DNA from 4 places in the Bacillus cereus group sp. BfR-BA-01383 genome. Region 4 is predicted to be linked to each of the others. Evidence: riboswitches for the same ligand, from Rfam matches in the RefSeq annotation. Region 4 holds a riboswitch; each other region holds the start of a gene.

Region 1 (7,560 bases), on a different contig from region 4:
TTTAGTAATGTAAGTAAATTCAATTGATTATAATATAGAAACACGAATGGAGCTATCGATTTTACTTACATTTTCTTGAATTCACCTTACGTTTTTGTCACTTGACTAAAAGAAGGGGAGGGTGCTAAATGAAGCGTTTATCATATTTCTTAGTTTTTATATTGTTATGCCTAGTCAGTGCTGGATGTGCAAAGGATAACGAAGGAGAGAAATTAGAATATAACGGGAGAGCACTAGTAATTGGAGTTGTTGGTGAAAAGCCGAGAGATACGTTTAGAAATATAAAATTTGAAAGTGTAAAGTTAGAAGAGATACAGAAGAAATCAGCAAAAGTTGATGGATTTCTAATAATGAAGGAGCACTTTCAAGAAGCTTCAAAAGAGCAGTATAAAGATTTATTTTCATCTTTAAAGAAACCAGTATTTTTTATCGGTTTACAAGATAAATCATATTCAATTTTTATCACAAAAAATGTAGAGTATAAAAGCGCACCAAAAGATATAAATGCTATGTATACGCAAGGTTTTGCGAATATTGGGAGTGGTGAAGGGCAACAATGGGGAGTTGGTTTATCAAATGGTGGAAATACAGAAGAAAGTATTCATAATATGTATATCGTAGTATTTCAAACAATTGCAGATTATTTGAATAGATCATGAGAAGCCTTTATGTAGAAGGCTTTTTATTTTTTTAATAAACGTTTGTTTAAGAAGTATGTTCGGTAAAAAGAAGGAATGCAGTTTAAGGGGGATATAGAAAAATAGGAAATTAATCAAACGTTTGTTTAAGGTGTATGTTCGGTAGGAAAGAATCGATGTAGCTCAAGGGCTACCATAGGAGACTAGGAAATTAATCAAACGTTTGTTTAAGAAGTATGTTCGGTAGGAAAGAATTGATGCAGCTCAAAGGTGCACATAGAAAAATAGAAAATTAATCAAACGTTTGTTTAAGATATATGTTCGGTGTAGTTGGCGAAAAGATTCTAAAAAAAAATTATATGTTTATTTTCCCTTGAAAATGGCGGAAAAATAAGAAAAATTCGCAGGATTATTAAAATTTATCACGAAATAAGTAAAAGTTTAGCGAATAATCGTTTGAAATAATAAAACGTTTTCTATATGATAAAGGTAAAGGTTAGTAAAAAAGTAGGTGAATTTATGACAGTAACATTTTATTCATATCCAAAGTGTGGCACATGTCAAAAAGCAAAGAAATGGTTTGAGGCAAACGATGTAGCATATGAGATGATTCATATTGTTGAAAATCCACCGTCAAAAGAAGATATACGTAATTTACATGAAAAAAGTGAATTACCATTAAAAAAATTCTTTAATACAAGTGGAATGCGTTACCGCGAACTTGGTTTGAAAGATAAGTTAAAAGATGCAAGTGAAGACGAAATGTACGAACTTTTAGCATCTGATGGCATGTTGATTAAACGTCCAATCGTAACAGATGGAACGAGTGTAACACTTGGTTTTAACGAAGAGCAGTTTGAAAGTGTGTGGAAAAAGTACCAATAAGGTATTTTTACATAATTAATACATTCACTGGAGGTACAGTCATGAGCATTCCAAATAATTTACGTTACTCTGAAGAACACGAATGGGTAAAAACAGAAGGTAATGAAGTTGTTATCGGTATTACTCACTTTGCACAAGGTGAGCTAGGCGATATCGTATTCGTTGAACTTCCTGAAGTAGGTGCAACAATTGAAGCTGACGAGCCATTCGGAAGCGTAGAATCTGTTAAAACAGTTTCTGAATTATACGCACCTGTAAGTGGTAAAGTTGTAGCAGTAAACGAAGAATTAAGTGACCAACCAGAACTTGTTAACGAATCTCCATACGAGGGTGCATGGATGGTTAAAGTTGAACTTTCTGATGCAAGCCAAGTTGAGAAGTTATTAACTGCAGAAAAATATGCAGAAATGACGAACCAAGACTAATTATAGTCGAATAAAAAGGACAGCCTTTGTGCTGTCCTTTTTATTTTGTGTTACATAATGAATTTGAAAGCACATATATATTAATTATTATATAGGAGAAGGTTTTTGAAAAAAGTTTTTTCACTGAGGATGCGATTCTTCCTATGAAGAAAAAAGCATCTTCTGTACGAAAGAACCTTAGCCAACAGGGCTGAACAGTCGCCTCCGCTTTTCTTTTGCAAAAATAAACAGGAAACAACATGAAAATAACGAATATACTATATACTAAGTTAAAGGTTGTATAGTATATGGTGATCGGGTGATGACATATGATTTATGTAGAAAAAGTCATTATTGTAGAAGGTAAATCAGACAGAAGAAAGATTGAATCTATTATTCGTGAACCGGTGGAAATTGTTTGTACAAATGGTACAATTGGTTTATCGAAAATGGATGAGCTCATTGATCAGTTTTTTGATAAGGAAGTGTATGTACTAGTGGATGCTGATGATGCTGGAGAAAAGTTAAGGAAACAATTTCGCAAAGAATTTCCACAAGCAGAGCATATTTATATTGATCGCTCGTACCGAGAAGTGGCAACTGCGCCGTCTTCACACTTAGCAAATGTATTATGGGGAGCTGACATTGACGTTTATACAGAATATTTACGGTAAGGAATGATAGAAGTGATTGACTGGACAGGAGCCGAAGCTACAGCCCTAATAGAAAATGAAGAAAAAACAGTGTTATATGTGTATACTCCAATGTGTGGAACATGCCAATTGGCAAAAAAGATGTTAACGGTCGTTGAGATGACAATTGAAGATTTGAAAATTGGAATGTTAGATTTAAATTATGCCCCGCATTTAGCAAAAGAGTATGGGATCGAAAGTGTACCGTGCTTACTTGTTTTTGAAAATGGGACACTAATGAAGAAGATATATGCATTTCATTCGGTTGAATATTTATATACGGAATTAAAGTAGGCGGCAAAGTTTTTGCCGCCTCGACATATTTCTTGGGAAATATGTCGAGAACCAGGATGGTTACAGTATTTGTCGAGCGAAAGTAACAGGATTGCTCTTTAGTAAGAGGGAATGGTATGTAATAGAAAGTGATATGAAGGATGTGATTTAGGGTGAAATTATATTCTTTGCTGCAATCATTTGTAAATTACGCTAATGGTCAATATCATTTAGAACCGCTTTTAAGACAAGGAGAAAAAACTGTTAATTTTCGCTTTGGAGATGAGAGTTATTCATTACAAATTTCAAGAGACTATATAGAACTGTTGAAAGAGGAAAGAGGAACGGAACAAATTGTTTGTGTGGATGAAGAGGATGTAGAGCAATTGGTGAACGGAAATGTACGATTGCAAATGCTAATAAACGATGGACGTGTACAATATTTAGGAACATATCGAACGATGCTATTGGTTGAATCGATGTTCCATATATGTAAACCGATGTCAGTAGGTGCTTAAAATTCTGAAGGTTCATTTTTTGCGAAAATTTCTGTTGACATGGTGTGTGGATGTTGATACAATTCAATTCATAAAATATAGACAATTTCATAAATTACAAATCAGACGAAAATTAAATCTGATTTCTCTTATCAAGAGAGGTGGAGGGACTGTGCCCTGTGAAGCCCGGCAACCGTCAACTTATGTTGAAATGGTGCCAATTCCTGCAAAGCAAATGCTTTGAGAGATGAGAGAGAGGGATAATGTTGTTATATACGCATATAAACCTTTCTGCTTCTCTAAAGCGGAAAGGTTTTTTTGTTGTTTGAATGTGGAGGACATTCAAATAATAAAAGGAGTTATAACGATGGACTACACGCATCAAAAATAAAAAATTGCGGAGTCGATCTAAGGTTTTATGAAATCTAGCTCCAGCGGCTAGAACAGTCGGTCGTTTCATCCCCTCCTATGAGGCAAAAAACGCCTCTACGTCAGGGATTCCAACGTCCTCTTGTTCTAAACGAGCCGCTTGCGCTTTTTATTTAAAAAAGGGGTGAACATCATGATCTTATTAGAAAATGTAAGGAAAATATATAAGGCAAAAAGCGGTGATGTCACTGCTGTAGATAACGCCAATTTAAAAATAGAAAAAGGCGAGATATTTGGTGTTATCGGATATAGTGGCGCCGGAAAAAGTTCTTTAATCAGGTTGTTTAATCAGTTAGAGAAACCAACTTCTGGCCAAATTACAATTGCAAATCGTGTCATTTCAGCAATTACAGGAAGTGAGCTTCGGAAGGCAAGGCAAGAAATCGGAATGATTTTTCAGCACTTCAACTTACTTTGGTCACGAACTGTGCGGGAAAATATCGCATTCCCACTTGAGATTGCAGGCGTTGATAAGGAGAAGAGAAGAAAACGTGTTGATGAGTTAATTCATCTTGTTGGGTTAGAGGGAAGAGGGGACGCATACCCATCTCAGTTAAGTGGTGGACAAAAGCAACGCGTCGGGATTGCAAGAGCATTAGCTAATAATCCACAAGTACTTTTATGTGATGAAGCAACGTCAGCTCTTGACCCAGAAACGACGGATCAAATTTTAGATTTACTTCTAGATATTAATAAGCGTCTCGGTTTAACAATTGTACTAATTACACATGAGATGCATGTAATTCGAAAGATTTGTAATCGCGTTGCCGTAATGGAGAGAGGAAAGATTGTAGAAACGGGTCCAGTACTTGACGTATTCCGTAATCCGCAGCAGGACATTACGAAACGATTTGTACAGCAGTTAACGGATTCTGAAGATACAAATGAAACGATTGAAAGTTTAATTGAAAAATACCCAGATGGAAAAGTGATTCGCTTGCAGTTTATCGGTGAAGCTGTAGAAAGACCGGTACTTCAAAGATTAATGCAGCGCAGTGATATAGAAGTGAGCATTTTGCAAGGAAATATCGCACAAACGAATAACGGTTCTTACGGTAGTTTAGTCGTTCATTTAAATGGTGAGGAAACTGCGATCCAGCAAGCGATAGAAGGAATTCATCAAGATCAAGTAGAGCTGGAGGTGATTGCACATGGATAAGTTACTCACAAATGTTGATTGGAATCAAATGTTAGAAGCAACTGGTGAAACGTTATATATGACGGCAATCGCAGCTCTTGCCACATTTGTTTTAGGACTTATTTTAGGATTGTTACTTTTCATGACAGCGAAAGATAATTTATGGGAAAACAAATCGATTAATACGGTGATTGGAGCGTTCGTAAACATATTCCGTTCTATACCGTTTATCATTTTAATTATTTTATTAATCCCATTCACAAAAATCCTTCTTGGAACAATTCTTGGAGCGAGTGCGGCATTGCCAGCTTTAATTATCGGAGCGGCACCATTTTATGCAAGAATGGTTGAAATCGCACTTCGTGAAATTGATAAAGGTGTAATTGAAGCCTCAAAAGCAATGGGGGCAAAAACAAGCACAATTATTTTGAAAGTGTTAATTCCAGAATCATTACCAGCCTTAGTATCTGGTATTACGGTAACGACAATTGCTTTAGTAGGCTATACGGCAATGGCGGGAGTTGTTGGTGCTGGTGGCCTTGGGACACTTGCTTACTTAGAAGGGTTCCAACGAGGAAATAACGATGTAACAATCGTTGCAACAATTTGTGTATTACTCGTTGTATTTTTAATTCAATGGATTGGTGATAGTGTAACGACTCGAATAGATAAAAGATAATAAAAAACGGGAGGGCATTTCAAATGAAAAAATTATTACTTACGGCACTTATTTCAACTTCAATTTTTGGGTTAGCTGCTTGTGGCGCGAAAGATAAAGATGAAAATAAACTTGTTGTTGGTGCTTCTAACGTACCGCACGCTGAAATTTTAGAAAAGGCAAAACCGTTACTTGAGAAAAAAGGAATTGAATTAGAAGTGAAAAAATTCCAAGATTACGTGTTGCCAAATAAAGCGTTAGCGGATAAGGAATTAGATGCAAACTACTTCCAGCACATTCCGTATTTAGAAAAAGAAATTAAAGATAAAAAATATGATTTTGAAGTAGCAGGAAAAATTCATTTAGAACCAATTGGTGTGTATTCTCAAAAATATAAAAGCTTAAAAGAGCTTCCAGACGGGGCGACAATTATTATGAGTAACTCTGTTGCTGACCATGGACGTGGTTTAGCAATTTTACAAAAAGAAGGTATTTTAAAAATTAAAGACGGAGTAGATCCAGTTAAAGCAACTCCAAAAGATATTGCAGATAATCCGAAAAACTTGAAATTCAAAACGGATATCGAGCCTGGTTTACTACCACAAGTGTATAACAATAAAGAAGGCGATGCAGTTTTAATTAACTCGAACTATGCGATTGATGCGAAATTAAACCCAGAAAAAGATGCAATTGCGATTGAAGGAAATGATTCACCGTATGCAAACGTAGTAGCTGTTCGTAAAGGCGATAAAGATAAAAAAGAGATTAAAGCTCTTGTAGAAGTGCTGCATTCTAAAGAAATTGAAGATTTCATTAATAAAGAATATAAAGGGGCAGTTGTTCCTGTAAAAGAATAATCGTTTGAAGAAGGGCTGGTGTATGCCGGCTCTTTTTTCTAACTACATAAATATAGGGGAGAAGGGGACATCATATGAAAAAGATTATACTGTCAGTTGTTACAGCACTATCTGTATTTACATTAGCTGCCTGTGGTGGGAAAGATGAGAATAAGCTTGTTGTTGGAGCTTCTAACGTGCCACACGCTGTTATTTTAGAGAAGGCACAGCCGATATTAGAGAAAAAAGGTATTAAGTTAGAGATTAAAAAGTTCCAAGATTATGTGTTACCGAATAAAGCGTTAGCGGATAAAGAAATTGATGCGAACTACTTCCAGCACATTCCATATTTGGATAAAGAAATTCAAGAAAAAGGATATAAAATTGTAAATGCAGGAAAAATCCATTTAGAGCCAATGGGCATTTATTCTAAGAAGTATAAAAGCTTAAAAGACCTTCCAGATGGCGGAACAGTTATTATGAGTAATAACGTAGCAGAGCGTGGCCGTATGCTAGCCCTATTACAAAAAGGCGGCGTTATTAAATTAAAAGATGGTGTAGATGTTGTTAAGGCGACAGTAAAAGATGTTGTGGAAAATCCGAAAAACTTAAAGTTTAAAACAGATGTAGAACCTGGACTTTCACCGAAGCTGTATGAAAATAATGAAGGCGACGCTTTGTTTATTAATTCAAACTATGCAATTGATGCGAAATTAAATCCAACAAAGGATGCAATTGCGATTGAAGGATCAGACTCTCCGTATGCAAATATTATTGCCGTTCGTAAAGGTAATGAGAAGAAAAAAGAGATTAAAGAACTAGTAGAAGTACTACATTCAAAAGAAATTCAGGACTTTATTAATAAAGAATATAAAGGTGCTGTACTCCCGGTAAGTGAATAAATATAAGGGAAGGACTGGTAATTTCCCAGTCCTTTTTTCTTTATATAAATAAGAAGAAAGGTGTATCATATAAAGGTGAGAAGGAAATACTTATATACATTTGTGAAAAAATTGTTACTTTTTTTCGTCGTTTGCGATATCATTTTATTTGATATAAAATTAGAATGAGAATAAAATGAGAATATGAACGTTTTAGGAATTTTTAAAA
Region 2 (7,560 bases), on a different contig from region 4:
ATTCCCCGTCTGTTGCTTTTGCAACATCCATTGTTGGAATTTCTGAAGCAAATGATAAGTTAATTACTTGTTTATTAGGTGCTTTATCGTTTGCTTTCGCTCCGCTTGTATTTTCTTTATTTCCCCCGCAAGCAGTTAGTAGTAGACTTGCCCCTAAAACAGATGCAACAACAGGTACAACTTTTTTCTTCATTGTTCGTTCCTCCCTAAATGTGTTGTTCGTAACGTCATAATGTCCATGTCTTGAAGTGTAGCTATAGAAGAGAAAACCTATTATGGATATGTGTATGTAGGTAGTTAGGTGTTCTATACATATATACATGTTGAACTATAATCTATCGTTATATGTTTCAACGTAGTAGACATTATATCTTGATGGTTAAATATTTCGTTTCTTTGATTATTTAGAATATTAACACTGGTAAGAACTATATGTCAATAATAAAAAATGGAGTATTAATTTCGTAAAATAATATATTGGAAAAGCAAATTTCCTCGTATTAGGGAATCTGCTTTTAATATATTTTGCTAAAAAAACAATAGGTGTGAGTGGAAACACGATGATTAAAATTGTATTTTATTTTTCAATTTTTGCCCACTTGAAGTTTAATTGACCTGCAAAGTCCACTTGCACAATGCCTTTCACATAAGAACGTTCTAAATAGGATTCTCCTTTTTGATAAAGAGGAGCGATAACAGAGTCTTTAAACAATATTTTTTCTGACGCTATTAATGCGTCAAAGCGGGCCTTTTCATCACCAGCTAAAGTCGTTTTCACTTTTTCTATTGTTTCATCGAACTCTTTATTAGAGTAATGATCTAAGTTGTAAGGATTATTTGTTGTAAACAATTCAAGGAATGTAATTGGATCAGCAAAGTCAGGGCTCCAACCGTCAATTCCGATTTCGTAGTCACCTTTTAATAAAAGTGAAACTTGTTGCTTACGCGGTTGCGGTTTTATATTTACTGTTAAGCCTTCTAAATTCTTTTCTAGTTGCCCTTTTAGGAACTCACCAGTTTTCTTCTCAAGGTCACCGTCACTTGTTAACAATTCTAATGTGATCTTTTCAGAACCAAGTTCTTTTTTTGCTTTTTTCCATAATTCTTGTGCAGATTTTGTATCAACTTTTGTTAAATCGCCGTTTGCAGCACGGAAGTCTTTTCCGTCAGGCCCTTTTGCAAAGTTTTTTGGTACGAGACCATAAGTTGGTGTAGAGCCATCATTTAATAACGTATTTACAAAGGATTTTCTATCAATTGTTTGATTGATTGCTTGGCGTGCAGAAACGTTTTGAAGTACTTTGTTTTGCTGATTCATACGTAAAAATTGTACGCCTACGTTTGGACGTTCTTTAAAGTTAGCATCTTTTTTATATTTATCAACGAAGTCAGATGTTAGTTTGATACGGTCTAATTGTTTAGATTCGAATAAATTTACTTCTGTTGATTTTTCTTTTACGACGTTAAAGTTGATTTCTTCCAGTTTGACAGTATCTTTATCCCAATAGGTAGGATTTTTCTTGAATTTAAAGCTTTGTTCGTGCTTCCAATCGCTTAGTGTAAAAGCCCCGTTGTACAAAATTGTATTATCTTCTAAAGCGTACTTATCACCTTGTGCTTTAAAGAATTCTTCGTTAATTGGTAGAAATGTTGGGAACGCTGTTAAGCTAATAAAGTACGGAACAGGACGCTCTAATTCTACTTCAAACGTATGGTCATCAACTGCTTTTACACCAAGTTGGTCGGCTGGAAGTTCTTTGTTGTTAATTTTTGTTGCGTTTTTAATATCAAAGAATAGAAATGCATATTCAGAGGCTGTCGCTGGGTCAACAGCTCTTTGCCAAGCGAAGACAAAATCTTTTGCTGTAACAGGAGTACCGTTTGACCATTTTGAATCTCGTAAATGGAATGTGTATTTCGTTTTATCGCCACTTACTTCATGAGATTTTGCAACACCAGGAACAGGTTTATTACCTTCACCAAGATTATACAAACCTTCAAATACGTTTCTCATTACTTGACCAGAATCAGTATCTGTAGCACGAGCTGTATCCATCGTTCGAATCTCAGTAGGTGAAGATAAGTTTAAAACCTGTTTACTAGGTGCCTCGTCTTTTGCATTTGCTCCGCTAGCTTCGTTTTTATAACTACCGCAACCAGTTAATAAAATACTTACTCCTACAACTGATGCGATACCGGGTACAAACTTCTTTTTCATTTGATTTTCCTCCTAAATAATTAATAAGTTTGGATGATGATGAGGGAAATGAAAAATAAAAAAATCCCTCTTTTCTGATTGAGAAAGAGGGATTTTTACGTACAAGTTATGCACCCGTATATAAACGAAGTCCCTCATTCTATCTTTCAAGCATAAAGCTTGCAGGAAGTGGCACAGTATTCAAAATGAACCTGCTGCCGAGGTTTCAAAGGGCCAGTCCCTCCACCTCTCTTGATACAATGAGTAAACGAATAAATTTTATTAATTTTTGTGTTTCTTTGATAATTCAAAATCTTACACCTTGGATACGAAGGTGTCAATCAAATGAAATATAGTTTAAATTTTCAGTTTTTTTAAAAGTAAAAAAACCACTGCATATGGCAGTGGTTTCCTACTAGAAGTTAAAGTTATCTGGATCTGGACCGACGCGATGATTTTCATTTAAAGCTTGAATTGCTTTCATATCATCTGAGCTTAATTCAAAGTCGAAGATGTTTGCATTTTCAATAATGCGGTGTTCTTTAATTGATTTAGGAATCGTTACAACTTCATTTTGTAAATCCCAGCGTAAAATAACTTGTGCAGTCGATTTATTATATTTTGTAGCGATTTCTTGTAAGGTTGGATTATCCAGTAGTTGCCCTTGCATTAATGGTGACCAAGCTTCAAGTTGGATGTTATGTTCTTTACAGAAAGTGTGTAATTCTTCTTGTGCTAAGCGTGGATGGTATTCCACTTGGTTAACCATTGGCTTAATTTCAGCGATTTCAAATACGTCTTGTAAGTGGTGGATATGGAAATTACTCACACCAATAGCACGAACACGACCATCTTTATAAAGTTTTTCTAACGCTTTCCATGATTCAGTATATTTCCCTTTTACAGGCCAATGTACTAGGTATAAATCTAAATATTCTAGACCTAATTTTTCTAAAGTCGTTTCAAAAGCTTGAAGTGTTGATTCGTAGCCTTGATCGCTATTCCACACTTTTGAAGTGATGAATAACTCTTCACGAGGAATACCGGATTCGCGAATTGCTTGACCAACGCCATCTTCATTTTGATATATTGCTGCAGTATCGATGCTACGGTATCCATTTTTAATCGCTGCTTTTACAGAATCGATTACTTCCGATCCATCTTCTACTTTGAAAACACCTAAGCCGAACCAAGGCATTTTCACACCGTTATGCAATGTTGTATAGTCTTTTAAACTTGTTAAATTCATATTATTTCCCCCTAGCTTTTTTGTTTGTTGCTTCTACTGCTTGTTGAATTGCTTCTGAAAAATTATATTCATATAAAGTTTTAAGACCTTCAGCTGTGGAACCGCCTGGTGTTGTTACTTGTTCGCGGAGGTTAGCTGGATCTTGCGTCTGTTCAAGCATAGAAGCAGAGCCAGAAATCATTTGAATGACAAGGTGTTTTGCGGTTGCTTCATCGACTCCATAACTTTTTGTTGCTTCAATCAAGCTTTCAGCAAAGTAATAAAGGAAAGCTGGTGCACTTCCAGTAACTGCAGTAAGCTGATGAATTTCTTCCTCGGTGCAAAGTTGTGAAGTACCAATGCCTCTTAACAGCAGTTGCAGGGTTTCTTGATGCATCTCGTTTACTGATTGTCCCATTGTATATAAGGAGATAGACTTACCAATTTCAGCAGCTGTATTTGGCATAATCCAAGCAACAGGTGTGCCTTGGGGAAGTCTCTCTTCTAAATAAGATGGTCCGATTCCGGCAGCTACTGTTACGACAAATTGGTTGGTTAGAAGAGGAGATAACTCCTTTAATAACTGTTCATGTGCAGCAGGTGGCATCGCTAAAACAATCGTATCAACAGATGCAATATGCTGCTTCCAATCTGTTGTAGTAGACACGTTATATTGCCCTTGTAATTGTTCTAGCTTTTCTACGTTGCTTCGGTTGGAAACGATAATTTCTTCGATATATTCTCTGCTTGTTTTCAGTAATCCGGAAAATATAGCTTCTGCCATACGACCGGCACCAATAAATAAAATTCGATGTTTATTTTGCATATCCTTTATTCCTTTCTAGTGGAGATATGTTATAAAAAACGATACCATCTTTAAGAGAATTTTGTAAAAAGAAAAGGCTTATAGTGAAAAGAATGAAATTGGAGGGAGGAGGATTGATACAAAAAGGTTATAAATATTATTATATTTGAAAAATAGTTGTAATTAAAAAATCCCTGAAGTAGTTATACTTCAGGGATTAATGGAATATAAGTCTATGCTTTCGTCATACCAAGCAATACGGCGCCACCGATAATTAAAACACTACCTAGTGCAATAAAGATCAATTGGCGTTTTGTTTTCTTTTCGCCTAAGAAGACAATCGCACCGAATGTTGAGATAATGATACCAGTTTGAGATAATGGGAAGCTTGTTGCTACTCCGACACGTGGTAATGAAAGAAGTAAGAATAAGTTTCCTGTTCCCCATAGTAAACCAGATAAAGCATTACGAATTGCATATTTGTTAAATGGTTTATGTTTAGATGTCAGTACAACTGCCCCAACGAACATACCAACTGCCTGCGGTAAAATAGCAGACCAACCATCGATATTATACCAACGAATAATAATTACATATACAAGATAGCCGAAAGTAGAAACAATTAAAGTAAGAAGTCCTTTTTTCAATTGTCCTGGTGGCTGTGCATTTTCTTTATCATCTAATGAAGTGAATACAACACCAACTACAATTAGTAGGATTGCAATCGTTCCCATAATGATCGTTGTAGTAGTAGTCCACTCATGAAAAGCGATAACCCCAAAGATAGAAGTTGCAACAAGTTGCATACCAGTAGAAATAGTTACAGTAGTTGAAACACCTAACTTTTCAACTGTTTTTAATTGGTTTACTTGTCCTAAAGCCCAGAATAAACCTGAAATAAAACCAACAATCAAGATTGTCATTGTTAAAGCTGGTTGAGTAAATACATACATAACTGTTGCGAAGAATAGAGCACCGATTGTCATACCTACCGTTTGGCTATATGCGCCACCGCCCATTTTTACGCTTACTAATAAGATGTTTCCCCATGCAATTGCAGGAAGAAGCGCTAATAAAATGTCCATTACAAGACTCCCTTCGTTTTGCTATACCAATATAATTACATATCGTTCTAACGATCGGTAATGCCCCACTAATAGAGTAGAAGATTACCGATCGCTAAAACAGGATGAAGAACTTACGATATAAATGCGTTTTCATTTCTTCATCTTTTCAAACACCTCCATATAATAACAGGAAATTGACTGTTTTAGAAAGTGAATTCAAATAAAATGTATATTTGAATAAAAAGTAAAATTCAGTCATTAATTAAACCATTTTATTTTTCGGGAAATAAAAAAAGCAGCTTTTGTCGAAAGCTGCTTTAGGAAGTGGTAATTCGTTTATTAATGAGTTGAATACATAATAAAAATAGAAGTGACATGCTAATCGTTATGATGACAAGAGTCCAAGCGAGTTGCATATCACTTGCATCAATGGCCATGTAAATGGCTGTTGGGATTGTCTGTGTTTTACCAGGAATATTTCCCGCAAACATGAGTGTAGCACCAAATTCTCCTAGTGCCCGAACAAAGCTCAAGATCATACCACTTAGTAACGCAGGAAATGCAAGTGGGAGTGTAACGTGTAGAAAAACTTGATATTCACTCGCACCAAGGTCGCGTGCGCCATCTTCAATTTGCACATTCGCGATAGAAAACCCTGTTTTTGCTGATTGATACATAAGTGGAAATGCAACGACTGTAGAAGCAATGATCGCAGCAGTAGATGTAAACATAATGGACTGCTGAAATAATGATTCAATCCACTTTCCAATGGGACTGTTATTTCCGAAAATGATAATGAGAAAAAAGCCGATAACAGTTGGTGGAAGCACCATTGGTAATAAGAAAACAGTTTCTAGTAGTACTTTATATCGCCACGAGGATCGCGCTAATGCTCGTCCAATAATCGTTCCCAAAATCGTAACGATAATGGTGGCGCACGCAGCTACTCGCAAAGATAGAAAGACAGGTGACAAAATTGTATCAAAGCTCATAGCAATTATGGCAGGATTGTAAATCCATATTTCTTAAAGATAGATTGTGCATCTTTTGACTGTAAATACTCATAAAACGAAGTCGCCTCTTTCTTATGCTTTGATTCTTTTATAACACCTAAAGGATAGTGTATTGGCTCATGAGAAGTAGCTGCTGCCGTCTCACCAATCTTTACTTTGTCTGAAATGAGAGCATCTGTTTTGTATACAATACCAGCATCGACATTACCTGTTTCTACATATGTTAACACTTGGCGAACATCTTTTGTAAATACGATTTTATTTTGAATGTCATTCCAAAGATTTTCATGTGTGAGAGAAGCCTTTGCATATTTTCCAGCAGGTACAGATTCAGGTGTACCAAGTGCAATCTTCTTGATTTTCTCATCTTTTAAATCTTGAAATTTTGTAAGAGAACTATCTTTTGGAACGACTAGAACTAGTTCGTTTCCAAGAAGGTTTTTTCCTTCTTTTTCATCAATGAATCCTTTTTTAACAAGGGTTTGGAATTTATCTTCTGCTGCAGAGAAGAATAAATCAGCGGGTGCACCTTGTTCAATTTGTTGTTGAAGTGCACCAGAAGCACCGAAGTTAAAAGAAAGTTGAATATTTGGCTCTTTCTCTTTATATTGTTGTTCAATTTCTTTTAATGCATCTTGTAAGCTTGCAGCAGCTGATATAGTCAGTTCGACTGTTTTTCCCTCTTTAGTAGCTGATTTTTCTTGCTTTTCCCCGTTTGAACAAGCAGCACTAAATATAAGAAGGAAAGAAAGTATAAGTGCCCCGATGGATCGTAATGTGAATTTGTTCATAAAAAAATCCCCTTTCGTTTTGACATATTCAATTATAACTAAATATAACTAAATATAACTAAATATAACTAGTTATAATTGAATATAATTTGAACGATTGAGTTGTTTTTAAAAAATAGGAGAAATATTCTTTTCTTTGTTACAATGAAGGAAGAAAGTGAGGAATCGTCTATGGATCATCATTCCTACACAACGGAAGAGGTAGCAAAGCGATTAAAAGTATCAAAACTAACTGTATACGACTTAATTAAAAAAGGAGAGCTGCCTTCTTATAGAGTTGGTAGACAGATGCGTATTGATGCAGCAGATTTAGAACAATATATAAAACAAATGAAAACAGGAAAGATACAAGTTACCTCTGCAAAGAAGGACGATAGTAGTATCTTGAATACATGCATTATTAGCGGGCAAGAACTAACGTTAGATATGTTGGCAAAACGTATAGAAAATCGTTTGCTA
Region 3 (7,560 bases), on a different contig from region 4:
ACGTGTATCGGAAATCGTCACGATCTTGCAGCGTACTTCTTTTGGCGCTTGTTTTTTATGTTCATTGACACTCATTTTTCATCTTCCCTTTCATTTATCTTGTACAATTATGTATAAATCAAAGAATTCAATATGATACAATATAAGTATATTTATCCATATAAAGGAGATTTTTATGTTCTATAACATAAAACGATATGTACCTATTATACCTTTTTCAATGCATCGCTTACGGGTTTGATATTAATTTTTTAAAATTGTATGTACTGATGCTTGATGGTGATATTCGTTACTATTTGACTAACACATTAATTCCTCTCTTACTTGCCTATGTAGTAAATTTTATTTTTAAACGTTCTATTTCTAAATAAGGAGGTTTACATGTTATGGAACTGTACAAAAAATTAACAACAACATTCATCCTCTTATTTATCGCTTCCATCACTGTCGGCTTTTCTTTAAAAGGCGCAATTCCATACGCTACATTAGTGAGCATTATATTTGCAACGTTATTTTTACTGAGCAGTGCATTTTGCGCGGGCAAAGCACGCCAAATGAAAGGGTAATTACATATGTTCCAGGAGAAACCGATAGTTTGCAAATCATGCGAAAAGGAAATATCAACGTATGAGAAAGCGTGGATTCATATGCGATTTCCGGCAAGTGGCATGACAAATATGAAAAAGTATATTGTAGCTCATGCATTCAAATCATAAGTAAAACAAAATAAAAAAAGCTTTGCGCTCACCGCGCAAAGCTTTTCTTCATATATTATAGACCAGCTTGCTCTTTTAAAGCTGCAGCTTTGTCTGTACGTTCCCATGAAAGATCTACATCAGTACGTCCGAAGTGGCCGTAAGCTGCTGTTTGTTTGTAAATTGGGCGACGTAAGTCTAGCATTTTAATAATACCAGCTGGGCGAAGATCGAAGTTGTTACGAACTAGTTCTACTAGTACGTCTTCAGATACTTTACCAGTGCCAAATGTATCAACTGAAATTGATACTGGTTGTGCTACGCCGATTGCGTATGCAAGTTGTACTTCTGCTTTATCAGCAAGACCAGCTGCTACGATGTTTTTCGCAACATAACGAGCTGCATATGCTGCAGAACGGTCAACTTTTGTTGCATCTTTACCAGAGAATGCACCGCCACCGTGGCGAGCGTATCCACCGTAAGTATCAACGATGATTTTACGTCCTGTTAAACCAGCATCACCTTGAGGTCCACCAATTACGAAGCGACCAGTTGGGTTAATGAAGAATTTCGTTTCTCCATCCATTAATTCAGCTGGAACTACAGCTTTAATTACATGTTCTTTTAAATCGCGATCGATTTCTTCCCATGTAACATCTGGATGATGTTGTGTAGAAATTACAATTGTATCCACACGTACAGGTTTACCATTTTCATCATACTCAACTGTAACTTGCGTTTTTCCATCCGGACGTAAGTATGATAATGTGTCATCTTTACGTACTTCAGTTAAACGGCGAGCTAATTTGTGAGCAAGCGAGATTGGAAGTGGCATTAATTCTTGTGTTTCATTACATGCGAAGCCAAACATTAAACCTTGGTCTCCCGCACCAATTGCCTCAATCTCAGCGTCAGTCATTAGACCTTCGCGTGCTTCTAGCGCTTGGTCAACACCCATAGCGATGTCAGCAGATTGCTCATCGATAGATGTTAAAACTGCACAAGTTTCTGCATCGAATCCATATTTTGCGCGTGTGTAACCAATGCCTTGAATTGTTTCACGAACGATTTTCGGAATATCTACATAAGTAGAAGTCGTAATTTCCCCCGCTACCAATACTAAACCAGTTGTTACAGTTGTTTCACAAGCTACACGTGCATTTGCGTCCTTTGATAAGATCGCATCTAAAATTGAATCAGAAATTTGGTCACAAATTTTATCTGGATGTCCTTCAGTTACAGACTCAGATGTGAACAGATGACGTTTTTTTGTCATGTGGTAAACCTCCCTACAGTAATTGTATATATTGTACGGAACTCATCCTTAATTTGCCACAAACTGCGACATACATTTATTCTCCCACACAAGCATACAGAAAAACCTTTCCCACTTAACATAGAGGAAAGGTTTAATTTGCTACTTGCATACTGCTTTTTGCCCTTTGCTCTTATCGTTCGAGACCATTAGCCTCGCACAGGTTTTAGCACCTATTCACCTGTATTTACCACTACAAGTGAGGTTGCTGGGCTTCATCGGGCCTGTCCCTCCGCCAGCTCGGGATAAGAGAGTATCCGTCCCAACCTATACTAAAGAAATGATATTCATTTGTCAATTAATATTCACATTTTCCTAAAAGTTTTTCTCCATAAGTATAGAATGAAATATAAATAAGGAAATAATACATTCACACAAACAAAAATAAATAAATAGTATACATTATTTATATAATTGTGTTATACTCTTGCTAGGGATTACGAGAGAAATATTTCATTAAATGAAAAGGATGGTATATAAATATGAGTACTGTGAATGTCCAAATTGGTTTACATGAATTATTGAACGGAAGCAATGCACAGATTCAATTAAGTGTTCCGCAATTAGTGGAAAAAGTATTAATGCGAAATGAAGGGAAATTAACTTCTACTGGTGCAGTTTCTGCTTCAACAGGAAAATACACAGGACGTTCTCCTAAAGATAAATTTATTGTGAAAGAAGCATCGGTTGCTGACAAAATTGCTTGGGGTGCAGTGAACCAACCGATTTCTGAAGAACATTTTAATAAATTATATACGAAAGTTTTAGAATACTTAAAGGAAAAAGAAGAGTTATTCGTCTTCAAAGGATTTGCTGGCGCTGACCGTAACTATCGCCTACCAATTCAAGTTGTTAACGAATACGCATGGCATAATTTGTTCGTACACCAATTATTTATTCGTCCAACTGAAGAAGAATTAACAAATCATGAATCAGAATTTACAATTGTTTCTGCACCGAACTTTAAAGCAGATCCAGCAATTGACGGTACAAATTCTGAAGCATTCATTATGGTTTCATTCGAAAAACGTATCGTACTGATCGGTGGTACAGAATACGCTGGTGAAATGAAAAAATCAATCTTCTCTATCATGAACTTCTTACTACCTGAACAAGATATTCTTTCTATGCATTGCTCTGCAAACGTAGGTGAAGAAGGCGACGTAGCACTATTCTTCGGTTTATCTGGAACAGGTAAAACAACATTATCTGCTGATCCAAACCGTAAATTAATCGGTGATGATGAGCATGGCTGGTCTGATAACGGCGTATTCAATATTGAAGGCGGTTGCTATGCGAAATGTGTAAACCTTTCTCATGAGAAAGAACCACAAATCTTCGATGCAATCAAATTCGGTTCAGTTTTAGAAAACGTTGTCATTAATGACCAAACACGTATCGCTGACTATAACGATACTACTTTAACAGAAAATACACGTGCTGCATACCCTATGCATGCGATTGACAATATCGTACTACCAAGTGTTGCAGGACATCCAAATACAATTATTTTCTTAACTGCTGATGCATCTGGCGTATTGCCTCCAATCAGTAAGTTATCAAAAGAGCAAGCTATGTACCACTTCTTAAGTGGTTACACTAGTAAATTAGCAGGAACAGAGCGCGGTGTTACATCTCCGCAAGCTACATTCTCAACTTGCTTCGGTTCACCATTCTTACCACTTGATGCATCTCGCTATGCTGAAATGCTTGGTGAAAAAATCGAGAAACATGATGCGAAAGTATTCTTAGTAAACACTGGCTGGACTGGTGGCGAATACGGCATTGGTAAGCGTATGAACTTAGGTTACACTCGTGCAATGATTCAAGCAGCGCTAAGCGGCGAACTTGCAAAAGCTGAAACAGCTAAACATGACATCTTCGGTCTTGAAGTTCCACTTCACGTACCAGGCGTACCTGACGAAGTGTTAATGCCTGAACAAACTTGGGCTGATAAAGCTGCTTACAAAGCAAAAGCAATTGAACTTGCAAACGAATTCAAAGAAAACTTCAAAAAGTTTGATAGCGTTTCTGACGATATTATTAACTTAGGCGGCCCAATCGCTTAATAATAAAAGTTTCTGATGGAATAACCCTTTACTCATATGAATAAGTGTCGTGTAACCGTAAAGTTTCGCGTACTCACCGACAAAACCCAATGCGGCTTAACGGTTACACACACTTACATAAAAAAGAAGCTTACGTGAAAAACGTAAGCTTCTTTCTATATATTCTTTACTTTACCCACATGCAAATCACAGCTTCGAACACATAAATTATATTCCTACTCACTACATCCCTCTGGTTTTACACCACATGGGGCTAAAAAAGGATCTAACCGCTTCTACCCAACGCTGGATCCTCTATTCCATCTAAAAAGAAGCTTTTTATCTTTTTAGCTCTTCGTTAATTCCTTCTCATCCTTCATACTATAGTAGCCTAAATTAACAACAATTAAGAAATAACCGCCCATAATCCCTACTGCGAATGCCCACATAACCATATGGTGCTCAATTTCGTACATAATCACAGCACCCAAAATGGCAGCTGCAAAACGATTGAACATACCGAGCGTCGGTGCTTTCGTCTTCTTTACAAGACTATCTCCAAGCTTCTCAATCCGTCTTCCTAAAAGCCAAACACAATACATACTTACAATAAGTCCAATTCCAGCACCTAGAAAATGCGCTGAAAACGGTGTTAACATCCAGCCTAATAACAGAATACCTAGTAAATAATACGATTGAATTTTAAACGCTCTTAATGACATACTAATCATACTGTACTCCTCTTCAGTAGTTTTCATCTATCCAACAAAAGCTGTATAACTCATTTTTTTCGAGCTCATACTACTTAAAAATCCATTTCACCCAAATTAAAAACAACATAAACACGCTGTTTATGTTGTTTAAATGTTTTTATAAAATAATATTATACAAGATTTTAAACATCATACCCTCATAATTTGTGACGTTTTTCCAAACATTTTTCGTCCGTTTATGAAAAAAGTGATATCAATCTATGAACATACGGATATGATGTAATAAGTACACAAAAAAGGGGGCGTCTAATGACTTATTTTTTAATGGCTCTCATTCATCTCATTGTCCCTGCACTTATTGGACTTTCATTGTATTGGTACACAAAAAAACATAGTATTTTCTACGCTGTCCTCGGTGTCCTTCTTCCAGGCATTATTCTTATTACACTCTTCCGTCTTCCATTTTTAAACTTAATCCCACTTATTACTGCGATCTTATTTCTCATCTTCTTACCAAAAATAAAAAAATAGGAAAGCAGATCATAGGTGATCTGTTTTCCTATTTTGATATAGGTTCCCCCGCAGTAGAATGTACTTGTACCCTCTCTGATTTCACAAACCATAGACCAAAGAAAATGATAATTCCACCGATTATTTGTTGTAACGATACATATTCATTCGCCCATACTGCAGCAAATAAAACAGCTACGAGCGGTGTAATATACATATATACCATCGTATGTGATGCTCCAATTTTTTGGATACCAACATACCACATCACTAAACCGAATACTGTTACAAAGAAAATAGAATATAGTAAGGCAAATAGTGTCATTCCGTGTGTAATGTGAAATGGCATGACAAATACATGTGGCCCACTTAACAATACAAGCGGAATCGCTCCAACTAATGCCGACCATGCTGTAACACGAAGTGCCGAATATTTTTTAATTAATGGCCCTGCTAAAACAGGATAAAGCCCCCAACATATCGATGTAATTAGTCCAATTCCATTTCCGTAAAAAGAACTAGCGAGTGAATGCCCGGCTACTAAAACTAATGCAGCACCGGCAAAGGCAATCATAGAACCAATGAGCTTTCGAGAAGAAAACTTTTCTTGTTTCAAGAAAATCGCAAATACAGTTGTAAAAATTGGTGAAATAGAAATGAGTAAAGAGGCATTTGTAGCGGATGTATATTTAACAGTTTCCATAAATAGCGTTTGATACAATACAATCCCTACAACGCTAACAATGATTAATCTTGGTATATCTTTTCGCTCCATGTAAAGCGACTTTTCCATAAAGAATGTAAGTAATAACAGTAGTGGTGCCGCAGCCATCATTCGAAGCGCGGTAAACTCAATTGCGGTAAATTCTACAAGTCCGTATTTTGCAATCGTATAGTTAATACCCCAAATAATAACGACACTTAAAATTAATAATTCAATTCCCCATCTTCTCATGCGTATCCCCTCCGCAAAGAGTATTATACAGAAAATTCAATCACATGTACATTTCATTGTATTAAGTAGCTCATTTTGTAAACGAAATTATATCGGCGATTCAACAAGGGCTATCGATTTATCAGCAAAAAACGACAATAGTGACATCTTATATAATTAAAGAAGACCGCTTCAAAAATATTTTTGGGCGGTCTTTTCTTTGTTACACTCGAACATGTAACTTCATATTTGGATTATAAAACTGGCTCGGGCTTTTCAGCTGAAAAGTCCCTCCACCTTCATGCCAATCAACCGTTAACTTATCATCCATAAATACAAGCTTTGTACGATCTGCGATAAAGCTAAGTAGGCTTGATTCAACATCTACATCACGCTCGTCTTTTTCTGAAACAGCTACTAAATCGATAATTCCGCTCATAACGCAACCACAGCCTTCATTATCGTAAAATAATTTCATATATTTCGCTTCACTTGGAATCGTATCCGTAATCTTTTTATATGCTGCTTCTGTTACAGTAACGTACATACGTCAATCTTCATCCTCTCTTCTCGTATCATTCATATATTGTACCATCATTTTTCTCGAAAATTATATAAAGTGAAACTTCAATCAGTGACTCCCACATCACTCTCTCGTATCCACAAAGTTTGGAGATGGCCCGCAAATAGCGGAATAAAAAAAGACCTCGCTACCGAGGCCAAAAAAATTACAAGTGAATTAAAACAAATAACAGACAACTTTATTATACACTCTCACCGGAACGTTATCCATATTTTGGATATTTAATTATATACACCTTGCCAATAGTGTAAACATCATCTCATCATTATAATACCGCACTTCCATCTACAAAAAAGAAAACACTCTCAAATAAATGATTTCTTTTTGAATATTTCACCATCATATCGGCAACATGATCTCAACAGTCGTTCCAACTCCAACTTCACTTTCAAAACTCATCTTACCGTTGTGGTCTTTAATAATTTTCTCTGTAACTACCAATCCTAAGCCTGTTCCAGTTTCTTTCGTTGTATAAAAAGCTTCATAAAGCTTTGGAATTTTATCTTTAGGAATGCCGCATCCCTCATCTTTTATTTGAATGATAATAACATCTTCTACCAAAACTTTTACAGTAATATTCCCACCAACCGGCATTGCTTCAATAGCATTTTTTATTAAATTAAAAAATACTTGTTTCAATCGTTTTTCATCGCATGTAATTGAAGGGATATCTTTACTATAAATAGCCTGTATGTGTACGCCTTGTTCTACTGCTGGCTTTTCCATAACTCGGATAACATACGAGATAATTTCTTTTATATT
Region 4 (7,560 bases):
ACATGTCTGGTACAGACTCTAAAGCTGGTGGCCCTGATTACTTAGCACTTCACATGCAAGCAAAAACTACTTCTGAAACTTTATAAGAAATAGTAGAAGAGATCTTCGCAGTCTGCGAAGATCTCTTTTTTTGAAAAACTTTCTACATGTGGATTAAGATAGATATAAGTAGAAAAACTAATAAAGTAATAAGGTTTATTTCAGTAAAATAAGGTATATTATATTTGTTGAATAGATTCTCTTTAAAGACAAGAAAAGTAGGTGAACAAAGTGGGAAAATACCAATTGGATTACAAAAGTCAGGTAGCTGTGGCAAAGTTTCATGAAAAACAGACGCCTGCCAAATTTGATAAAAAGCAGCAACTTGAAAAATTGCGTGCGGAGTATTTGAAAAAGAAGCAAAAACAAACAGATAAATAATACGTTACGTTTTCCTGAATTTTTCTGTATATGGCGCGAGCAAACACAAGAAAATAGGTAAGTTATTCATCGTTCAAATATATAAAAATCAGTAGTTTATGTCCGCTAATACTTAACGTAAGTTTTTGTTCCATTGCTACACATACCCCTGTTTTTGATCAAACGTTATTTTAAAGATACAGCAAATAATAGAGCCTATATCGAAAAGTACTTGGCCATTGAAGACACAGGCTTTATTTTTCCATAGCCATTTATAGTTATATATATTTAACGTTTTGGACAATGTATGCTTTAACTTACCCTATAATAGGGGAAACTAGTTCATTTGGATCGAAAGTAATTACCATATATTACTATAAGGTGATTAGAACTAGCTAAACCCTATTAATAGCGGGATAAACATGTAAATAGAAACAAAACAACGAGAAAAGTTGACTTATTAGTCACATTTTTTAGTATTCATTTTAAGGATTTCCTGTATAATACAATTTGAAAGAAAATCTATGGTTTGACAAGAAACACTCTTTTCGGTTTTGCTCACTGAATGGAGTGTTTTTTTGTAGTTAAAAACTCTTCCGTACTCATTACATTTGCATACACTCCATTTAAACTTGCCAGAATTGTATTGTGAATATAAACAGCTGGTATAGTAGCGTTTTTAAATGAAAGATCTTTTGTAGCACAAGCATCATGTATAACGGTACATTGAAAGCCAAAATCAAAAGCAGCCCTTACGGTAGCATCAATACACATATGAGTCATCATCCCGCATATGACGACGTGCTCAATGTCTAAACGCTGTAATTGTTCTAGAAGATCAGTTTCTCGGAAGCTATTTGGATAATGTTTGAGTATAACCATTTCTTCTCTAAGTGGACGGACATTTTTGTGAATATGTACACCTTCTGTATTTGGTAGAAAAAAAGTAGCATCATCTTTTATTGCTACATGTTGGATATGAAAAATAGGTTCGTTTCTTATTCTAAAGTGTTGCAGTAGCTGACTAGCGTATTCACTTGCTTCTACTGGATTACGCAATTCCATCTTTCCATTTGGAAAATAATCATTTTGAATATCAACGAGTAAAAGAGTTGTTTTCATATATTTATCTTCCTCCGATTTCATATTCAAATAATGTTATTCAATTCATAGAGAAGATTCTCCTGTTTAAAAATATGAGGGAGAAGAATTTTACATAACTTTAAAGATTACTATTTTTTTATTATTTTTCATTCTAAAATTTCAATAAAGAAATAATTAATATTTTTCCGAAAAATATATTGACTCTTATTATTCAGAGTTCTATAATGAGAATTAATTAAACGACAATTAAATCGATACATTCTTATCCAGAGAGGTGGAGGGACTGGCCCTACGATACCTCAGCAACGGGTTTTTTTAATACCGTGCTAACTCCAGCAAGCCTATAAAGGCTTGGAAGATGAGAAGATGTGAATGAGTACATATAAGTGCTCTCCTTCTTATCTTTATGGTTGATAAGAAGGAGAGCACTTTTTATTTTACCTCGAAAGCTCTCCTTCAAGTTTTTATAGCATATAGGAGGGAAGAAAATGATTTCTTTTAACAATGTAAGTAAAGTATATGAATCAGGTGGGCAATCTGTTCATGCGGTGGAGGATGTAACGTTATCAGTTGAGAAGGGCGAAATTTTTGGCATTATCGGTTTTAGTGGCGCTGGAAAGAGTACGTTATTACGCTTAGTAAACATGTTGGAAAGACCAACTGCGGGAACGATTTCGATAGATGATAAAGATATTACATCATTGTCGACGAAAGAATTACGTAAATTAAGACAAAGAATCGGGATGATTTTTCAAAGCTTTAATTTATTTAATTCAAGAACAGTGTTTGGAAATATTGCTTATCCATTAAAGTTAGCGAAAGTACCAAAGAATGAGATCAAAGAAAGGGTAAATGAACTGCTGAAGTTTGTAGGATTAGAAGATAAAGCAAACTATTATCCAGAGCAGCTATCAGGCGGACAAAAGCAACGTGTTGGGATTGCAAGAGCACTTGCAACATCACCGGATATTCTTATATGTGATGAGGCGACATCAGCTTTAGATCCAGAAACAACGACAGAAATTTTGAACTTATTGAAAAAAGTAAATCGAGAATATAATTTAACAATTCTTCTTATTACACATGAAATGCATGTGGTGAAAGAAATTTGTCACCGTGTAGCTGTAATGGAGAAGGGAAGAGTTATTGAAGAAGGAAAACTGTTTGATGTTTTCACACAACCAAAAACAAAGACGACTCAAAACTTTGTGCGTTCTGTTATTAATGATCACTTACCAGAAAGTGTTCTAGCGAAAATTCAAAACGGAGGTCAGATTTATCGCCTAACTTTTACTGGTGAGGAGACAGGACAGCCGGTACTATCATATATCGCAAAAAACTATAACGTTGATGTAAATGTACTGTACGGAAATATTATTGAACTCCAAAATGTTTTATTTGGAAATCTTCTTGTAGAACTGCAAGGTGAGCAGAGAGAAATTCAAAAAGCATTACAACATCTAAGACTGCAAGTGCAGCTGAAGGAGGTAGAAGCTCATGCGAGTTGATTGGAGTATATTTTGGCCTCGTATATTAGATGCGACGGGGGATACCCTCTTAATGGTAATTGTAACCCTTATATTTGCTACAATTCTTGGTATACCTCTAGGTTTACTTTTATATGTAACACGTAAAGGGAATTTTTTAGAAAATAAATGGGTCTTTTCAATTCTTAATGTCATTATTAATACAATTCGTCCGGTTCCGTTCATTATCTTTTTAGTAGCTTTAAGTCCAATAACAAGAAGTGTTATCGGAACGACGATTGGAACAGCGGCAGCAATCTTTCCAATGACGTTAGTTGCATCAATTGGTATTGCTAGAATGGTTGAAACAAATCTTGTTTCTGTTCCGAAAGGGGTAATTGAAGCAGCGCAAGCGATGGGAGCTTCACCACTTAGAATCGTTTTTGAAATTCTTGTGCCAGAAGCGTTAGCGCCATTGATCTTAGGTGTGACGTTTATGACAGTTGGTTTAATTGAATTTTCAGCAGTTGCTGGACTTGTCGGTGGTGGCGGTCTTGGTGACTTAGCGATGACATATGGTTATCAACGTTTTGATACATCAGTTATGTTTGTAACGGTCGTTTTACTTATTATTCTTGTACAGATAGCTCAAAATTTAGGAAACTACTTTGCGAAAGTCTTTTTACGCAGATCATAAAAAGGAAGAGGGGAAAAGAAAATGAAGAAAATTTTAGCATTTGCATTATCAGCGATTGTAGGGATTTCAGCATTAAGCGGCTGCTCAAGTGGAGACACGGGTGCAGGAGCGAAAGAGAAAGTAGTTCGCGTCGGCGTAACAGGAACGGATGGAGACGCTTGGGAAATTTTAAAGAAGAAAGCTGAAAAAGAAGGAATTAAAATTAAACTAGTTGAGTTCTCTGATTATACAACTCCAAACAAAGCGTTAGCTGATGGAGATATTGAATTAAACTCATTCCAGCACATTGCTTTCTTAGAACAATTTAAAAAAGAGCATAAGCTAGATATTACAGCTGTCGGTACAACACAAATTGCACCAATGGGCTTATACTCTGAAAAACATAAGAAAGCAAATGAAATTCCAGATGGTTCAGAAATTGCTATTCCAAATGATCCAACGAACCAAGCGCGCGCATTAAAACTACTTGATGCAGCTGGATTATTAAAGCTTAAGAAAGATTTTGGTCTATTTGGAGATCCAAGTGGTATCGCTGAAAATCCGAAGAAGTTAAAAATTACACCGGTTATCGCACAACAAACACCTCGTGTGTTAAAAGATGTAGCAGCTTCAGTTATTAATAACGGTGTTGCTGGTCAAGCTGGATTAGATCCAGCGAAGGATCCGATTTTCTTAGAAGATCCAAAAAATGAAAATGCGAAGCCTTATATTAATATTTTCGCAGCTCGTACGAAAGATAAAGATGATCCAACACTGAAAAAGGTAATTGAATTGTATCATTCAAAAGAAGTAACAGATGCAATTAAGAAAGAAACAAATGATGGTTCAATTTCAGTAGATCTTTCACTTGAGGAGCTTGAACAAATTGTAAAGTAATGATTGGGTTTAATGGATTAACAGAAGGAACCCCTCCGCTGTTAGTTCGTTCAACATATAATCTACTTAACAAACAAACCCTAATTCTGTACCTTCCAATTTTGTATAACGTAGAATCCAATGTTTGTTAAGTAGAGTGATGGACCAGGAGTTTTTCTGGTCTTTTTTTAATTAAAGCAGCTAGCTAATAATAAGGAGATCCAAATTATGATTGGGTAAGAGATTAAACTAAAAATGAGTGTAATTGCTAATTTCTTTTTAGGGATTAATAGTTTCTTTGATGAAAATAAGAAAAGAGAAAATAGGATAATGATAGATGCTGAGATTACTCCTGGATTATAAGAACGATAAATAACAAATAAAATAATATGTTGAACAGCGTTAAAGAAAATAGCTCCTTGAATAAAAATAATCCAGTAAATAGAAGATAAGATTTGTAATTGGTATAGAATGACTATGAGTAGAACAAAGATTGTTAATATAGTAATTGCAATGATAAATTGTTTATTGTCTATGAAATGAATTGAAAATTGATTAACAAGATATTGTGGCATCTGGAAAGCCTCTTCAAGGTTATGAATGAAAAATAATAAAGGAATAATCCAGAGCATAATAGTGGAATGTTTTTTCACCAACTTACATCACTCCAATAAAGGTATAGAAAGCCTAAAAAGGCCCTCTATACAGAGATGCTTATTCAATTATGAAACTTTTTAAATTATCTTCGTGATGCGCTTGTTCTTTCGGATAAGCAGCTAGCTCCTCTTGCAAAATATTTAGTATTTGCTTAGCTGATTGCTGGATTGGATCAGGTAGCTCTTCTAATATATGCATACCGACTTTTATCTTTGTCCGAATTACCCTTCTTAGTAGTTCATCATGCATGTACTACACCTCCAAACCGAATGTTTAGTACATCTTCTTCAAATTTTGCTCCTTGAATAGAAAGATGTGTTAACGTTTTTGGTAATGTGATGTTCCGTTTAACAGAACCTGCGCGGATGATAAGCTCATCACCTTTTTGATTTAATGAAAGTTCACTTTTGTTTGAGAAGGGAATGGACAGAACGAAAATATATTCATCGCCATCTTTTTTCACATATTGTGTGCGGCCGTTAAATTTTACTTCAGTAGGACAAGGGTCAGTTTTAAATAAAGCATTTCCTACACGCTCTAACATAGGTAAACCAACAACTTCTTGTTCAAACATCGGGGCTTCGTAAATAGGAAGTGGCTGAAAACTATCTTGAATTAATGCTTTATATTTCTTTTGTGTATCTTTCCATGCTTGAAAGTAAGGATCGGTGACAGTGTTAGGGATGACGCGGTTAATCATAATGGCATCTACGTTGTAATCGTATAAGTTTAAATACGTAAAGCTGCGCTGAGCTTCTTTAATGACCATTTTTTCAGGATTTACAACAACGCGAATACTCGTTACTTCTCGGTTTGATAAAATATCCCGCATTTCTCCGAGTTGTTCTAATGTATTTGTTAATTCATCCATAATATCGTCTGTTGGGAGAGGGACGCCGAGAAGTGGTTGTGCTACAGGACGGACGACTTTTAAAACCTTTCTTTTAATAGGAAAGAGTTTTTCCATCCACCAGCCGAGCATGTCTGGAAAGCTGAGCATTGCTAAAGTTTCTCCTGTTGGTGCACAATCAATAATGATGACGTCATAGGTGTTTTGTTTATAGTAATCGAGTACTCGAAGTAAGCTAATTAAATCTTCCATACCAGGAAACATCGTTAATTCTTCTGTCGTAATATCATCAGCTGCTTTAGAAGTGAAGAGCAGTGTAATGTATTTCTGCAATTTACCCCAGCCTTTTTCCATTTCATAAATAGTATTAATTTCTTGTGCCCATAAATTTTCTCGAATTTCTAATGGCTCAGAAGATAGCTTTATACCAAATGAATCTCCTAAACTATGAGCGGGATCTGTACTCATTACTAAAGTTTTTAAACCTCGTTTTGCACTTTGAAGTGCCGTTGCTGCTGAAATGCTAGTTTTTCCTACGCCGCCTTTACCTGTATATAAAATAATTCTCATCATCATATCCCCTTTGTTTCGAGTGTCGAATATTACGAGTTACGAAATAAAATATTGAATAAAAACCCAGCTAGGGTTTTATTCAATCGGAATGTTTTTCATTTTAGGTGTAGAAACCTTTTCTTCTGTTTTTTGTTGTGACGTAGCGATGTGATTCATAATTTTTTGGAAGATTTTTAGTAAGAATGCTTTTTCTTCCTCTGACAATGCCTCCGTCACTAGGCTAAAGTAATGGGCTGCATTTTGTTTTACCTCTTGAACGAGCATTACGCCGTTTTCTGTTAAACGAATTAATACAATACGTCGATCGTTTTCATCACGGTACCGTTCAATATACCCCTTTTTTACAAGGCGATTTACAACGCCTGTCGTTGTACTCATCGGTATATCAAGAAGGTCAGCAATTTTTGTCATTGTGATATTTGTATTTCGTTCCATCCAAAGTAAACAAAATACTTCTGTCTTGGAAAGTGTTAAATCAAGGCTTACCCATTCTTCAGGATAGAAAAGTTTCTTGGCGTTATCTAGCAGTAAGTCTAAAAAATGTTCATATTGCAACAATTATTTCCACTCCCGTATATTTCGAGGTTCGTAATATTTGTTTTTATTTTATGTGGAATTGAAATAAATGTCAATGATTTTAACTGTTTTTTCGGATTAGGCAGAAAATTATATTCAAAATGGAATTTTTTTATGGTAGATTAATAAATAGAAAAAGATAATTTACATAAAAATCCATCATGATAAATATATTTATCTATAATGGGTGTACAGCTAACGAGGGGGAGAACGATGAGAAGACGAAATACGCAAGCGTTCACGTTTTTAGCATGGACTTCATTTGTTTGTGCGCTTTCAGGTATGCTAATTGGGATTTATACGTTAGATGAAACGCTTAGTGTAAAAGGATACTATTTAATTGGAACATTATTTTTAACGATGTCTTGTTTTGTATTACAAAA

The links. A riboswitch is a leader RNA that binds a small molecule or an ion and turns the genes downstream of it on or off. The one in region 4 is predicted to bind S-adenosylmethionine.
Positions count from the first base shown of each region.
Region 1: it holds a riboswitch for S-adenosylmethionine, as region 4 does, so the genes downstream of both, MR065_RS18150 (methionine ABC transporter ATP-binding protein) here and MR065_RS22955 (methionine ABC transporter ATP-binding protein) in region 4, are expected to answer to the same signal.
Region 2: it holds a riboswitch for S-adenosylmethionine, as region 4 does, so the genes downstream of both, MR065_RS21455 (peptide ABC transporter substrate-binding protein) here and MR065_RS22955 (methionine ABC transporter ATP-binding protein) in region 4, are expected to answer to the same signal.
Region 3: it holds a riboswitch for S-adenosylmethionine, as region 4 does, so the genes downstream of both, metK (methionine adenosyltransferase) here and MR065_RS22955 (methionine ABC transporter ATP-binding protein) in region 4, are expected to answer to the same signal.

Region 1 is NZ_JAKUFP010000021.1:21,816-29,375, forward strand. Features, by position in the region: gene MR065_RS18120 (hypothetical protein) at 129-659, shown strand; gene MR065_RS18125 (arsenate reductase family protein) at 1,158-1,523, shown strand; gene gcvH (glycine cleavage system protein GcvH) at 1,565-1,948, shown strand; gene MR065_RS18135 (toprim domain-containing protein) at 2,257-2,601, shown strand; gene MR065_RS18140 (thioredoxin family protein) at 2,605-2,913, shown strand; gene MR065_RS18145 (hypothetical protein) at 3,066-3,410, shown strand; SAM riboswitch class I at 3,536-3,643, shown strand; gene MR065_RS18150 (methionine ABC transporter ATP-binding protein) at 3,952-4,977, shown strand; gene MR065_RS18155 (methionine ABC transporter permease) at 4,970-5,635, shown strand; gene metQ (methionine ABC transporter substrate-binding lipoprotein MetQ) at 5,659-6,471, shown strand; gene metQ (methionine ABC transporter substrate-binding lipoprotein MetQ) at 6,546-7,352, shown strand.
Region 2 is NZ_JAKUFP010000030.1:46,850-54,409, reverse strand. Features, by position in the region: partial or broken gene MR065_RS21460 (peptide ABC transporter substrate-binding protein) at 1-193, opposite strand, end outside; gene MR065_RS21455 (peptide ABC transporter substrate-binding protein) at 578-2,218, opposite strand; SAM riboswitch class I at 2,355-2,459, opposite strand; gene MR065_RS21450 (aldo/keto reductase) at 2,613-3,446, opposite strand; gene proC (pyrroline-5-carboxylate reductase) at 3,448-4,251, opposite strand; gene MR065_RS21440 (GRP family sugar transporter) at 4,464-5,315, opposite strand; gene modB (molybdate ABC transporter permease subunit) at 5,615-6,289, opposite strand; gene modA (molybdate ABC transporter substrate-binding protein) at 6,295-7,101, opposite strand; gene MR065_RS21425 (substrate-binding domain-containing protein) at 7,246-7,560, shown strand, end outside.
Region 3 is NZ_JAKUFP010000002.1:85,062-92,621, reverse strand. Features, by position in the region: gene MR065_RS02690 (MogA/MoaB family molybdenum cofactor biosynthesis protein) at 1-75, opposite strand, end outside; gene MR065_RS02685 (hypothetical protein) at 387-566, shown strand; gene metK (methionine adenosyltransferase) at 772-1,971, opposite strand; SAM riboswitch class I at 2,141-2,262, opposite strand; gene pckA (phosphoenolpyruvate carboxykinase (ATP)) at 2,493-4,079, shown strand; gene MR065_RS02670 (ATP synthase subunit I) at 4,406-4,789, opposite strand; gene MR065_RS02665 (hypothetical protein) at 5,081-5,302, shown strand; gene MR065_RS02660 (DMT family transporter) at 5,331-6,236, opposite strand; gene MR065_RS02655 (iron-sulfur cluster biosynthesis family protein) at 6,439-6,762, opposite strand; gene MR065_RS02650 (ATP-binding protein) at 7,138-7,560, opposite strand, start outside.
Region 4 is NZ_JAKUFP010000037.1:5,274-12,833, reverse strand. Features, by position in the region: gene pruA (L-glutamate gamma-semialdehyde dehydrogenase) at 1-86, shown strand, start outside; gene MR065_RS22965 (hypothetical protein) at 271-420, shown strand; gene MR065_RS22960 (cysteine hydrolase family protein) at 958-1,521, opposite strand; SAM riboswitch class I at 1,763-1,868, shown strand; gene MR065_RS22955 (methionine ABC transporter ATP-binding protein) at 1,992-3,011, shown strand; gene MR065_RS22950 (methionine ABC transporter permease) at 3,001-3,666, shown strand; gene MR065_RS22945 (MetQ/NlpA family ABC transporter substrate-binding protein) at 3,688-4,542, shown strand; gene MR065_RS22940 (HXXEE domain-containing protein) at 4,710-5,153, opposite strand; gene MR065_RS22935 (DUF3926 domain-containing protein) at 5,236-5,427, opposite strand; gene MR065_RS22930 (ArsA family ATPase) at 5,420-6,601, opposite strand; gene MR065_RS22925 (MarR family winged helix-turn-helix transcriptional regulator) at 6,677-7,159, opposite strand; gene MR065_RS22920 (YiaA/YiaB family inner membrane protein) at 7,391-7,560, shown strand, end outside.